3 regions of the Rhizobium sp. OAE497 genome follow, and region 2 is predicted to be linked to each of the others. Evidence: predicted binding sites of a transcription regulator. Region 2 holds the regulator's gene; each other region holds the start of a gene.
What was found. Region 2 encodes PhoB, which activates phosphate uptake and scavenging genes when phosphate is short. Its sites were predicted from a motif close to TGTCATNNANCTGTCAT; they were not measured.
Positions count from the first base shown of each region.

Region 1: a site for PhoB is predicted at 2,720-2,736, ahead of ABIE40_RS00515 (DUF1045 domain-containing protein). Genes of this name have one in related genera too.
Region 3: a site for PhoB is predicted at 2,665-2,681, ahead of ugpB (sn-glycerol-3-phosphate ABC transporter substrate-binding protein UgpB). Genes of this name have one in related genera too.

Region 1 is NZ_JBEPOA010000001.1:105,917-110,464, forward strand. Features, by position in the region: gene ABIE40_RS00500 (GrpB family protein) at 1-172, opposite strand, end outside; gene phnN (phosphonate metabolism protein/1,5-bisphosphokinase (PRPP-forming) PhnN) at 185-784, opposite strand; gene ABIE40_RS00510 (alpha-D-ribose 1-methylphosphonate 5-triphosphate diphosphatase) at 781-1,920, opposite strand; gene ABIE40_RS00515 (DUF1045 domain-containing protein) at 1,932-2,627, opposite strand; gene phnE (phosphonate ABC transporter, permease protein PhnE) at 2,759-4,099, opposite strand; gene phnE (phosphonate ABC transporter, permease protein PhnE) at 4,108-4,548, opposite strand, start outside.
Region 2 is NZ_JBEPOA010000001.1:456,172-460,719, forward strand. Features, by position in the region: gene pstB (phosphate ABC transporter ATP-binding protein PstB) at 1-751, shown strand, start outside; gene phoU (phosphate signaling complex protein PhoU) at 796-1,509, shown strand; gene phoB (phosphate regulon transcriptional regulator PhoB) at 1,543-2,226, shown strand; partial or broken gene ABIE40_RS02315 (GcrA family cell cycle regulator) at 2,327-2,845, opposite strand; gene ABIE40_RS02320 (aspartate aminotransferase family protein) at 3,272-4,471, shown strand; gene argF (ornithine carbamoyltransferase) at 4,511-4,548, shown strand, end outside.
Region 3 is NZ_JBEPOA010000002.1:279,034-283,581, reverse strand. Features, by position in the region: gene ugpE (sn-glycerol-3-phosphate ABC transporter permease UgpE) at 1-258, opposite strand, end outside; gene ugpA (sn-glycerol-3-phosphate ABC transporter permease UgpA) at 268-1,149, opposite strand; gene ugpB (sn-glycerol-3-phosphate ABC transporter substrate-binding protein UgpB) at 1,214-2,524, opposite strand; gene ABIE40_RS20830 (aconitase X) at 2,772-4,016, shown strand; gene ABIE40_RS20825 (aconitase X swivel domain-containing protein) at 4,013-4,441, shown strand; gene ABIE40_RS20820 (hydroxyacid dehydrogenase) at 4,464-4,548, shown strand, end outside.

The DNA of each region.
Region 1 (4,548 bases), 350 kb from region 2:
CGAAGGCGGCATGCAGGTCGATCTTCGGCTTTGCCGCGAGACGGGGAACGGACGTGCTGCCGACATGGTGGAAAGCCGGCGCCAGTCCCGCAAAGATCGGCGCAAGCTCACTACAAACCTGTGCGAAGAGTTCGGGCCATCTGTCATCATAAGGCAGGACGACGATGGCCATGATCTCTCCCCGTCAGGCGACTTCCGCCAGAAAACCGTTCATCGTGTCGATGATCTTGCGCTCGGCTTCGGCCAGAGACCCGCTATTGTCGAGATTGATGACGTCATAGTCGCCGCGCACTGTCAGCGAACCACGGGCGAGGCGGGCCATGATGTCCTCATGGGTCTCGCGGCCGCGCGCTTCGAGGCGCCCCGCAAGTACTTCCGGCCGCGCCGTGACATTGATCACCTTCAGCCGCGGGAAGGCAGCGTGGAAACGATGCAGCGCCGAGCGGGAGCCATTGGCGATCACCAAGTGCCCCTTCGAGAGCGCAACCGACACCTCAGCCGGAATGCCGTATTTCAGGCCATGCGCTTCCCACCAGACGGCGAAGCTGCCGGACTGTTCCATCGATGCGAATCCGGCTTCGGAAACGGCGAGATGATCCTCGCCGCCGGCATCGCCGTCACGGGTGATGACGCGGCGGACGAAGTGAACATTGGGGCGGCTGCCGAAATGCTGGGCCGCCAGCGCCATCAGCGTATCCTTGCCGGCGCCGCTCGGTCCGACGACGACGACCATGATGCCGTGTTCGGTGCCGGGAACGATGTGGGGTTCGTGCGACGGGTTCATGCGACACGGCGCCCTTCGCGCCAGACGGAACGCGTCACCGGAACGCCCTCGTCGCGGAATACGCGCACGAGATCGGCGCGCAGGCCGGTGGCGATGCGGCCGCGGTCGTCGAGGCTGACCGTGCGGGCCGGGGTCGAGGTGACCATGGCGATCGCCTTCGGCAGCGAGATGGATTCGACCTCGTCGGCGATGATGAACGGCGCATAGAGCAGGCTGAGCGGCACGTAGTCGGACGAGAGAACATCGAGAACGCCGCGCTCGGCGAGATCACGGGCAGCGATATTGCCGGAATGCGACTTGCCGCGCACGATGTTCGGCGCGCCCATCAGAACGCTCATGCCGTGCTCGTGCGAAGCCTTGGCGGCGTCGAAGCTGGTCGGGAATTCCGCCAGACGAACACCGTTCTCGATCGCCTCGTCGACATGTTCCATGGTCGCGTCGTCATGGCTGGCAATGGTGATGCCGCGCTCGTTGCAGACCTTGGAAATGGCAATGCGGTGCGGGGTCGAGTTGCGGGCGGATTCGCCAAGGCGCTTCTCGATGAACTTGGCAAAGGCCTCGTCGGAGAGGCCGCGCTTCTTCTGGTAATAGAAGATGTACTGGTCCATGGTCTGGAACTGACGCTGGCCCGGTGCATGGTCCATCAGCGAGACGAGGCGGACATAGGGATCGTTTTCAAAATCGGCGAAATGCTCAAGCACGTTGTCGGCGGAAACCTCGCAGCGCAGATGCAGCAGGTGCTCGGCTCGCAGACGCCCTTCCTGCTCGGCCTTCTGGATGGCGTCAGCCATACCGCGCATCTCGCCATGGTCGAAACCGCCGTCTTCATCGGCGCCCATGCGCAGGCAGTCGAAAACCGTGGTGATACCCGACGTGACGATCTGGGCGTCATGCGCCTGAATGGCTGCCGTCATGTTCCAGCGCAGGCCGGGGCGCGGCGAGTAGTGGCCTTCCAGATGATCGGTGTGCAGTTCGACGAGGCCGGGCAGCAGATAATCGCCCTCGAAGTCCTCGCCGTGGGCAGACGCGCCTTCGGAAATATCGGCGATCTTGCCATCCCGGATCAGCAGCGAGCCGTGGAGTATCTCGTCTTCGAGAATGATGCGGGCATTGGAAAGCACGGTCTCTTTGGTCATGTCATTGTCTTTCAGCGTTTGGTGCCGGCAAGCGGCAGCCAGCTATGAGCCTTGAATGGGGCGCCGCGCGTCTCCTCGGTGAAGACGGCAATGCCGGAAATCGGAAGCGGCCGGCCGGTGAAGGCGGCAAAGCGCTGTTCCAGGATCGATTTCATCAGCGCCGAGCGCTCCTCGGGAACCTGCCCCGTCAGCGTCATGTGGAAGCCAAAGTCGTCCATGACGTAGGGGTAGCCCCAGCGCATCAAGTTGGCGCGCTGGCTTTCCGTCAGCTTCTCGGGCTTGCGCCGGGCAATGTCGGCCTCCGAAAGGGCGGCACGAAACGGCTCGAAGGACTTTACCACGCTTGCGGCGAAATCCTGAAGCGGCTGATGCAGCGAGCCGGGAACGAGCGCAAAGAAGCGACCGAGCTGCCCAAGCACGAGTTCGGGGATTTCGAAGGCCGGCGTGCGCGCCGCGAAATCCTCGACGACAGCCATCAGATCCTTTTCCGTCACCGAAGCGGCAAGCGCAAAGGGCGCCTTGATCGTCGCGTGGAAGCCGTAGCGGCGGGGATCGGCGGTGAGCTCGAACTGCTCCGCGCCGGGCAGGCCGGGCTCTTCGGGAGCCGGGTAAGTTTCTTCAGAAAAGGCATCGCGGCCGAGCCATTCTGCAGCGGCGCGCGTCAGGGAATCATCCTGCGGCGGCGAAAAATAGAGGGCGTATCGCAAAGGTCTTATCCCGGAAAAATGTCTGAGGCAGGGGTCGCAATGTCAGTGATTTGACCGCGGACTGCAAGCTTGCTTCCGGCTAAAAGATTTCCGTGACAGAATGATGATGACGCCGTGGCGCCATCATCTTTTTAATGCGTCTTGGTGCCCATCAGCCGGTGGCGCAGCGCGTTCGAGGCCATGTCGAACAGGAAGACGACGATCAGGATCAGGATGACCATGTGGGCGACGTTTTCCCAGTTGGAATTCGTGCGCATCGCTTCCCAGAGCTTGAGGCCGATACCGCCGGCACCGACTGCGCCGATGATCGTCGCGCCACGAACATTCGATTCCCACTGGTAGAGCGTCTGGCTGACGATCACCGGGACGATCTGCGGCATGACACCGTAGCGATGGACCAGCATCGTCGAGGCGCCCGTCGACTTGATGCCTTCGCGCGGCTTGTTGTCGATGTTTTCGAGACCTTCGGAATAGAGCTTTCCGAGCGTGCCGGTTTCCGTCAGGAAGATCGCGCCGGAGCCTGCAAGCGGGCCGGGGCCGAAGGCGCGCGTCAGGAACAGCGCCCAGATCAGCATGTCGACCGAGCGCAGGAAGTCGAAGAAGCGCTTCAGGATCTGGTTCAGAAACCGGTTTGGCGTGATGTTGCGGGCAGCAAGGAAGGCGAGCGGGAAGGCCGCCAGCGAGCCGAGCAGCGTACCGAGGAAGGCCATCACGATCGTCTGGAAAAGCTTGGTCCAGACGTCGCCATGCTGCCAGGCCGAGTTGTTCCAGATATTGTCGAAGGCGAGCGACAGGTTCGACTGGCTGGGGTCGAGACGCGGGCCTGAAACGATCAGGCTGGCGACTTCACCGGCCGGCTTGTCGAAGAACGGCGAGTGCGTGTCGAAGACAAAGTTTGCCCATCCAAGGAAGCGCTTGCGCACCTTCACGCGGTCCGATGCGATGCTGACGTCGCCTGCAAAGCCAAGGTCGGCAAGCACGTTGTCGTCATAAACGGTCATCCAGGAGGGCACCTCGCCGACGACCTTCGGCTGGCCCGACGACAGGTCGACAGGAACGCTGATGCCGTGCGCCGTCACCGTCGTCATAGCTTTGGTGACCACGACAGTGCGGTTCGTGCCGCTGACGAAGACGGTGACGCTGCCGGGCTCGTTCTTCACCCATTCCGGATGCGGATCGTCGCCGAGCGGCGAGAAGCGCGGATAGCGGGTCTCGATCGAGCCGTCGTCCTGAATGCGGAATTCGGGCTGAACGTCGTAGCTCACCCACTGGCTCATATAGATGCCGACGCGCTCCCAATGGGCCTCGGCCAGCAGCTTCGGCAGATCGAAGAACCAGACGGCATACATGCCATAGAGCAGCGTCGCGATGACCGCCACCAGACCGCCGAAGCGTTGGCGGAAGGAGCGGTGGAAATATTCGGGATAGCGCGCCTCGATCTCGTGCATCCGGTTTGCGTCGATAACCGTCATGGCGGGCCTCAATGTTGCAGAAGGAAAGCGTGCTCGCCAACCAGGCGGCGGCGCAGCCATGCGGAGAACTGGTCGACCGCAACGATGGTGATGAAGAGCAGCAGCACGAGAGCGACCGTCTTGGCGCCGAAGCCGCGCGAGATCGAGAGCTTCAGCTCTTCGCCGATACCGCCGCCGCCGACCGCACCGATGATGGTCGAAGCGCGCACGTTGATTTCCAGACGCAGCAGCGCATAGGAGGCGAAATTCGGCAGGACCTGCGGCATGGCGGCGAAGCGCACGCGCTCCAGCCAGTTGGCGCCAACCGCCTTCATGCCCTCATCCGGCTTCATGTCGATATTCTCGACGACTTCGTAGAACAGCTTGCCGAGCGCGCCGATCGTATGCAGCGACACGGCGATGATGGCTGCGACCGGGCCGATCGAAAGGATGGCAGAGAACAGGCCGGC
Region 2 (4,548 bases):
CAAGATGATCGGCCAGGACGTTTCCGTCTATTACGGCGAAAAGCGCGCCCTCTTCGACGTCAAGCTGAACATCCGCGAAAACACCGTCACGGCGCTCATCGGCCCGTCCGGCTGCGGCAAGTCCACCTTCCTACGCAGCCTGAACCGCATGAACGACACGATCGACAATTGCCGCGTCACCGGCAAGATCACGCTCGATGGCGACGATATCTACGATCCGGATATCGACGTCGTCGAACTGCGCGCCCGCGTCGGAATGGTGTTCCAGAAGCCGAACCCGTTCCCGAAGTCGATCTATGAGAACGTTGCCTACGGCCCGCGCATCCATGGTCTTGCCAAGACCAAGGCCGACATGGACCAGATCGTAGAGACCAGCCTGCAACGCGCCGGCCTGTGGAACGAGGTCAAGGACCGCGTTCATGAATCCGGCACAGGCCTCTCCGGCGGTCAGCAGCAGCGCCTTTGCATCGCCCGCGCCGTTGCCGTCTCGCCCGAAGTCATCCTGATGGACGAGCCGTGCTCGGCACTCGACCCGATCGCCACCGCAAAGGTCGAGGAACTGATCCACGAGCTGCGCGAAGCCTACACGATCGTCATCGTCACGCACTCCATGCAGCAGGCCGCTCGCGTTTCGCAGCGCACGGCCATGTTCCATCTCGGCAATCTCGTCGAGGAGAACGACACCGACAAGATGTTCACCAATCCGGACGATCCGCGCACCCAGGATTACATCATGGGCCGCTTCGGCTGATCTTTGGCGTCACGACCCCCGATAGACACTCAAGGACTTTCCCCATGGCATCGACACATATTTTTTCTGCGTATGACGAAGACCTGAAGTTCCTCTCGCGCCGCATTTCCGAAATGGGCGGCCTGGCCGAGCAGATGGTTTCCGACGCTGTCCGCGCCCTCGTCAACGGCGACGCGGCACTGGCGCAGAAGGTCATCTCCGACGACGTGATCCTCGATCACGCCGAGCGCGAGATCAACGACAAGGCGATCGTCACCATCGCCCGCCGCCAGCCGATGGCGTCGGACCTGCGCGAGATCATGGGTTCGATCCGCATCGCCGCCGACCTCGAGCGCGTCGGCGACCTCGGCAAGAACACCGCAAAGCGCGTCATCGCCGTGCAGAGCACCGGCGTTCCGCGCAAGCTCGCCCGTGGCCTGGAGCATCTCTCCGAGCTCGCTCTCGTCCAGCTGAAGGAAGTGCTCGACGTCTACACGACGCGTGCTGCCGACAAGGCGAAGTCGATCCGCGAGCGCGACGAGGAAATCGACGCGATGTACACGTCGCTGTTCCGCGAGCTCCTCACCTACATGATGGAAGATCCGCGCAACATCACCAGCTGCACGCATCTGCTCTTCTGCGCCAAGAACATCGAGCGCATCGGCGACCACGCCACCAACATTGCTGAAACCATCTACTACATGGCGACCGGCGCTCAGCCGGAAGGCGAGCGTCCGAAGGACGACACCGCCAACACCGTCGGCGCGGTAACGGAATAATCATCCGGACCGGGCCTCAGGAGACAGAATAGAATGATCCCGAGAGTTGCAGTCGTTGAAGACGAAGAAGCACTGAGCGTGCTTCTTCGCTACAATCTCGAAGCCGAAGGTTTCGAAGTCGATACCATCCTGCGCGGCGACGAGGCGGAAATCCGCCTCCAGGAGCGCACGCCGGACCTTCTTATCCTCGATTGGATGCTGCCTGGCGTATCAGGCATCGAGCTCTGCCGCCGGCTGCGCATGCGCCCGGAAACCGAGCGTCTGCCGATCATCATGCTGACGGCGCGCGGCGAAGAGAGCGAGCGCGTCCGTGGCCTGTCGACCGGCGCCGACGACTATGTCGTCAAGCCGTTCTCGACGCCCGAGCTCGTTGCCCGCGTCAAGGCGATGCTGCGGCGCGCCAAGCCGGAAGTTCTCTCGACCGTGCTGAAGTGCGGCGATATCGAACTCGACCGCGAAACGCACCGCGTTCACCGCAAGACCCGCGAAGTCCGTCTCGGACCGACCGAGTTCCGCCTCCTGGAGTTTCTGATGTCGTCGCCGGGCCGCGTCTTCTCGCGCTCGCAACTGCTCGACGGCGTCTGGGGTCACGACATCTATGTCGACGAGCGTACCGTCGACGTCCATGTCGGCCGCCTGCGCAAGGCGCTCAACTTCTCGAACATGCAGGATGTCATCCGCACCGTCCGCGGTGCCGGTTATTCCATGGAAGCCTGAGTGATCAAGGAGGCTACGGCCTCCTGATATGCAGATACAAAAAAACGGGCCGAAAGGCCCGTTTTTCGTTTGTCTTTACCCGGCTCAGTTTGCCCGGGCGTGCGGCCCTGCGGCGATCATTGACCGGCTGGTAAGCCAGGCGCTGGTGATAGGTGCAGTAGGGCGAAGAATCCGGGCTTTCGCAGCCGCAGAAATGGAAATCGTCCTTCAGCGGATCGCCGACCGGCCACTTGCAGGTACGCTCGGTCAGTTCCGTCAGGCCGAGACGGCGCGAGATCGGCACGACAACGTTGGAAGCGGGACGATATTCCATCTCCTCCATGACGTCGATTTCGATCTCTTCCTTCAGCATCGTTGCGCCCTGCGGGCGGGCAACGGTGCGGGTCGTCATGCGCGATGCGTAGTTCGGAGCGCGCGGTGCCGAAGTCGTGCGCTTCGGAGCCCGTGCCGCCGTCGCATTGCCGCCGGCCTTGGCACGGCCCGGCAGTGCCAGACGGTGAACCTTGCCGATAACGGCATTCCGGCTCACGCCTCCAAGTTGCGCCGCGATCTGGCTAGCGCTCAACCCTTCGGACCACAGTTTCTTGAGTTTCTCGACCCGCTCGTCTGTCCAGTTCATGCCCTGTGTCTCCGCCGTTTAAGCGTTGTGAAGGCAGAATCCTTCACCGTTTGCCCCGGATGAATCCGACACAAGAAACGCTTGACTAATTTTGGTGACTAGTTCCGCCGCATGCAGTCTAGTAATTGAGTTTTAACCTAGTGTGAGGCTGACTCCGTGACAAGAGTCGCGGGAATCCGGATGAATCGAATTTCAAGTTTTCCCCAACTTGCTTCCCCACAGAGTCATTTCTGCAACATTAGCTGTTGATGAAACGCGACATCGCTTGAGCGTCACCCAGAAGCCACGAAAGCCGTAGTTTTGTTGACATTGCAGTGCGAAAAGTAAATAGTGCACAGCGCCGCCGAGAGGCGGCATTTTTAATTTTTCGGACCTGGTTTTTTAGCCGGAGTCCGGTTGCCCATAACGCTGACAGGAGACCGCGCCATGGCTGAAGCCGCGCCGCTATATGATACCTATTCTCGTGCCCCTCTGCGGTTCGAGCGAGGTGAGGGCGTCTGGCTGATTACCGAGTCCGGCGAGCGATATCTGGATTTTGGCGCCGGCGTTGCCGTGACCGCTGTCGGCCACAGCCATCCTCATGTTGTCGATGCCCTGAAGGCGCAGGCCGAGAAGGTCTGGCACCTCTCCAACATCTACGAGATCCCAGGCCAGGAAAAGCTCGCAACGAGGCTGACGGAAGCGACTTTCGCCGACAAGGTGTTCTTCACCAATTCGGGTGCGGAAGCCCTGGAATGCGCGATCAAGACCGCGCGCCGCTACCAGTATTCGAAGGGCCATCCGGAGCGCTTCCATATCATCACCTTCGAAGGCGCCTTCCATGGCCGTACGCTGGCGACGATCGCCGCCGGCGGCCAGGAAAAGTATCTCGAAGGCTTCGGTCCTAAGACCCCTGGTTTTGATCAGGTGCCTTTCGGCGATGTTGAAGCCGTCCGCGCGGCGATCACCGATGCGACGGCTGGCATTCTCATCGAGCCGGTACAGGGCGAGGGCGGTATCCGCCCGGCGACCGTCGAGTTCATGAAGGCGCTGCGCCAGCTCTGCGATGAGCATGGCCTGCTGCTGATCCTCGACGAAGTGCAGACCGGCGTTGGCCGTACCGGCAAGTTCTTCGCCTATGAATGGTCCGGTGTGAGCCCCGACATCATGGCTGTTGCCAAGGGCATCGGCGGCGGTTTCCCGCTCGGCGCCTGCCTTGCGACGGCTGAGGCGGCCTCCGGCATGAAGGCCGGCACGCACGGCTCGACCTATGGCGGCAATCCGCTCGCCATGGCCGTCGGCAGTGCCGTTCTCGATATCGTGCTCGCCGATGGCTTCCTGCAGCACGTCCGCGACGTGTCGCTGGTCTTCCGCCAGGGGCTGGCGTCGCTGAAGGATCGCTATCCTGACGTGATCGAGGATATCCGCGGCGAAGGCCTGCTGCTCGGCATCAAGGCCGCCGTTCCCTCGAGCGAACTCCTGGCTGCGATCCGCGGCGCGCATCTGCTGGGTGTCCCGGCGGGCGATAACGTCATCCGTCTCCTGCCGCCTCTGGTGGTGACTGCGGAAGAAGCCCGCGAAGGCCTCGCACGCATCGAGCAGGCCGCCGAGAGCATTCGCGCAGCCAAGGCCAAGAAGACGGCTTGAACGGATAGATGCCTTACGAGGCAAACAGGTAAGGACGACATGGCTTCCCCCAAACACTTCCTCGATCTCTCGGCGGT
Region 3 (4,548 bases), on a different contig from region 2:
GATCGCCACCACGAAGGTGTTGAAGAGCAGCCGTTCCAGACTGACGCCGACGGCGCGCTCGACGCCGCCAAACAGCGCCTCGCTGTAATTCTCGGTGAAGTGGCTGCCGGGCAGCAACGAGATCGGCGGCTTGATGATCTCGGCAGAGGTCATCGTCGAGGCGATGAAGGTGTAATAGATCGGGAAGGCGACGATGATGATGCCGATGATCAGCATCAGGTGGCCGATGAGGCTGGCGATTGGGCGTTTTTCGATCATTTCAGGCCCTCACGCATAATGCACGCGCTTCTCGACGAAGCGGAATTGGAAAGCCGTCAGCGCGATGACGATGATCATCAGGATCACGGATTGTGCCGCGGACGAGCCGAGATTGAGGTTCACGAAGCCATCGTTATAGACCTTGTAGACCAGCGTTTCCGTCGCCTTCGCCGGGCCGCCGCCGGTCACCGAATGGATGATGCCGAAGGTATCGAAGAAGGCGTAGACGGTGTTGACGACCAGCAGGAAGAAGGTGGTCGGCGCCAGTAGCGGGAAGACGATCGTCCAGAAGCGGCGGCTGCCGCGGGCGCCGTCGATTGCGGCCGCTTCGATCAGCGACTTCGGGATCGCCTGCAGGCCGGCGACGAAGAACAGGAAATTGTAGCTGATCTGCTTCCAGGCGGCCGCGACGATGACCAGCGTCATCGCTTGGTTGCCGTTCAGAAGCGGATCCCAGAGGAAGCCGTTGCGGCGCAGGATATAGGCGAAAGTGCCCATGGCCGGATTGAACATGAAGAGCCACAGCATGCCGGCGACGGCGGGCGCCACGGCGTAGGGCCAGATCAGCAGCGTGCGATAGAAGGTCTGGCCGCGCACCACCTTGTCGGCGGCCGTCGCCAGGGCCAGCGCCACGACCATCGACAGCAGCGCGGTCAGAACGCTGAAGACGACGGTGACGTAGAGCGAATGCAGATAGTTGGGATCGGCCAATACATCGCGAAAATTCGCAAAGCCGACGAAGCCGCTTTTCAGGCCGAAGGGGTCTTCGCGCTGCATCGACTGGTAGAGCGCCTGGCTGGCCGGCCAGAAAAAGAAGACCACCGTGAGGATGATCTGCGGGGCCACCAGGAAATAGGGAAGGATCTTGTTCGGAAAGACGACGCGCTGCACGGCGATCTCCTTGGCATGAAGGGACCGCCCGCGGCCGAAGCTGCGGGCGGCATTGCGCCGTAACTTACTGGCCGATCGCCTGCTGGATTGCGGCATTGCCGCGTTCGACGGCCTTGTCGAGGGCAGCCTTTGCATCCTGCTTGCCGGCGAGCATCGCCTCGAATTCCTCGTTCATGATGTCGCGCACCTGCGGCAGGTTGACGAGGCGCACACCCTTGGAGTTTTCGGTCGGAGCCTTGCCCATCATCTGCAGGATCGGCGTTTCGCGGCCCGGGTTCTTCTCATAGAAGCCGGACTTCTTGGTGTCCTCATAGGCGGCCATGGTGACCGGCATGTAGCCGGAGACCTGGTGGAGGCGTGCCTGGATCTTGGTCTGCGACAGGAAGTGGAAGAACTGGGCGATGCCCTTGTATTCCTCGTCACTCTTGCCGGCGAAGACCCAGAGGCTGGCGCCGCCCGGAATGGTGTTCTGCGGACGTCCTTCGCCTTCATAGTAGGGAAGCTGGCCGATGCCGTAGTTCATGCCCGACTTGATGATGTCGCCGAGGCCGCCTGAGGATTCCGTCATGATGCCGCATTCACCGGAGGTGAAGAGCTGCTTGGCCTCGGAGGTGCGGCCGCCGTAGCGGAAGGTACCATCCTTGGCGAGATCGGCGATCGACTGGAAATGCTGGACGAAGAGCGGCGAGTTGAAGGCGAGCTTCACATCGGTGCCGCCGAGGCCGTTTTCGTTCGAGCCGTAGGAGATGTTGTTCCAGGCGGCGAGGTTCTCGGTCTGGATCCAGGTCAGCCAGGTGGACGTCAGACCGCAGGAGGAGGCGCCGCTCGACTTGATCTTCTTGGCGGCCTCGAACACTTCAGGCCAGGTCTTCGGCGGGTTTTCCGGGTCGAGACCGGCCTTCTTGAAGGTGTCCTTGTTGTAATAGAGGATCGGCGAGGACGAGTTGTAGGGGAAGGACAGCATGGTGCCGTCCGGCTTCGAATAATAGGCGGCGATACCAGGCAGATATTCCGACTTGTCGAACTTGAAGCCGCCCTTCTCGAGAACCTGGGCCGCCGGCATAATCGCGCCTTCGGCGCCCATCATCACGCCGCTGCCGGCATCGAAGACCTGCAGGATCGCCGGCGCCTGCTTGGCGCGGAAGGCGGCGATGCCGGCATTCAGGGCCTCCGGATAGGTGCCCTTGAAGACCGGAACGATCTTGTAGTCCTTCTGGCTGTCGTTGAATTCCTTGGAGAGCTGGTTGACCACCTCGTTATTGGCGCCCGCCATGGCGTGCCACCACTGCAGTTCGGTCACCGCGAAAGCGCTCGACGCGAAGGAGAGCGACAGGGTGACGGTTGCCGCCGATGCGGCGATGAAACGAATGGACATGGTTCCTCCCTAAGTGTCCTGCCGCGCCGTTTCAGCCGGTCACGGCTTGCCGGCGCAGATCCTCCTCGATCTCACCGGCCGGTTTCGTTGCGAAACTTTACGCATACAAAACGAAAAGAAACGAACTGGCAAATGAAATTGTGAAGGTTTTGTGACATAGTGTTTATGACAGTTTTGTCGAGTGCGGCTTTGGTCGAATTCGCAAGCCATCTTCTCTCCCGCGGGACGACCTGATAGCGTCGCCGCCATGCATTCCTCACTCCAGCTTTCCCCCGATGATCACGCCCTTCTCGATGGCCGCCACGGCGAGGCGGCGGCCTTTGCGATGCGGCTTCTGGTGCGCTTTGCCGAAGCCGTCGGCGCTCAGGAATTGGTGGATATCGAAGCGGCCCATATCGACGGCTGTCTCTATCTCGGCGAGGTCAGCCTCGATTTCGTCGAGCGTATGGTCTCATGGGGCGGGCGCGTCCGGGTGCCGACGACGCTGAATGTCGGCTCTGTCGATCTGATCCATCCCGAACTGTTTCGCGGCGAAGCGGAGCTTGGCCGCAACGGCGCGCGGCTGATGAAGGCGCATGAAGAGCTCGGCTGCGTGCCCACCTTCACCTGCGCCCCCTACCAGACGATCTTCCGGCCCCGCTTCGGCGCGCAGATCGCCTGGGCGGAATCCAATGCTATCGTCTTTGCCAATTCCGTGCTCGGCGCCCGCACCAATCGCTACGGGGATTTCATCGATCTCTGTTGCGCACTGACCGGCCGGGCGCCCTATTACGGGCTGCATGTCACGGAGAACCGCCGCGCCACCGTGCTGATCGATGTCAAAGCCTTTCCCGACGGCGATGCCGGATCGATTTGCGTTGCGGCCGGTCACGCCATCGGCCGCCGCTGCGGCGACAGGATCCCGGTTATCAGCGGATTGCCGAAGGAAAGCTCCGAGGATGATCTGAAGGCGCTGGGCGCCGTTGCCGCGTCGGCGGGTGCCGTGGCGCTTTTCCATGCCGTCGGGCTGACGCCGGAAGCGCCGACGCTTGAGGCAGCCTGCGGCGGAAAAGAGCCGGTGGAGATCATCCGTCTCAGTCGCGATGATATCCGCGAGACGATCCGCAATCTCTCGACGGTGGCGGAGGGTACGCCCCTTGCCGCGGTCAGCATGGGCACGCCGCATTTCTCGATCGGCGAGTTCGAACGGCTGATGCCGCTGCTGACGGACGAGAAGGCGGCGACCGACATCTATATCAACACGAACCGCGAGGTTCTAGCCGAACTCGAGAACCGCAGCTGGCGCGCGAGGCTGGAAGCCGCGGGCATCACGCTCGTCATCGATACCTGCACCTATGTGACGGCGATCATCCGCGACATGTCGGGCGCCGTCATGACCAATTCCGGCAAATGGGCTTACTATGCGCCGGGCAATATCGGCGTCGACGTCGCCTTCGGCTCATTGGCAGAATGCATGGCTTCGGCCCGGGCGGGCAAGGTGGTGCGGCTGTGACGCGTTTTTCCGCAACGACGCTCATGGAAGGCAGCGCGGCAGCGCCGGCGTTCGTGCTGGCCGAACCCTTGAGCTTCTGGGGCGGCGTCGATTCCGCGACCGGCCGGATCATTGACCAGTGGCATCCGCAGAGCGGCCAGTCGATCAGCGGGTCTATCCTGGTCATGGAAGCCGGACGGGGATCGAGTTCGGGAAGCTCGGTGCTCGCCGAAGCGATCCGGCTGAAAACGGCGCCTTCAGGCATCATCCTGTTGAAGCGGGACGCGATCGTCGTGACCGGCGCGATGGTCGCTGAGGCGCTCTATGGCATCGGCTGTCCGGTCGTGCTGGCGCGGGCGGAGGATTGGCCGCAGATCGTGCAGGCAGAGCGCTTGTCTGTTGTAGCCGGAGAGCGTGAGGCGCGAATTGAGATTGTGCAGCCGTGACCGGCTGCGGGAGGAGGATGGAATGACCAAGACCGAAAAGCCGCTGGCGATCAGCGCACCGGAGCCGCGCACGCTCGACCTGATCTTCAGCGACGCGGCGCGTCGCG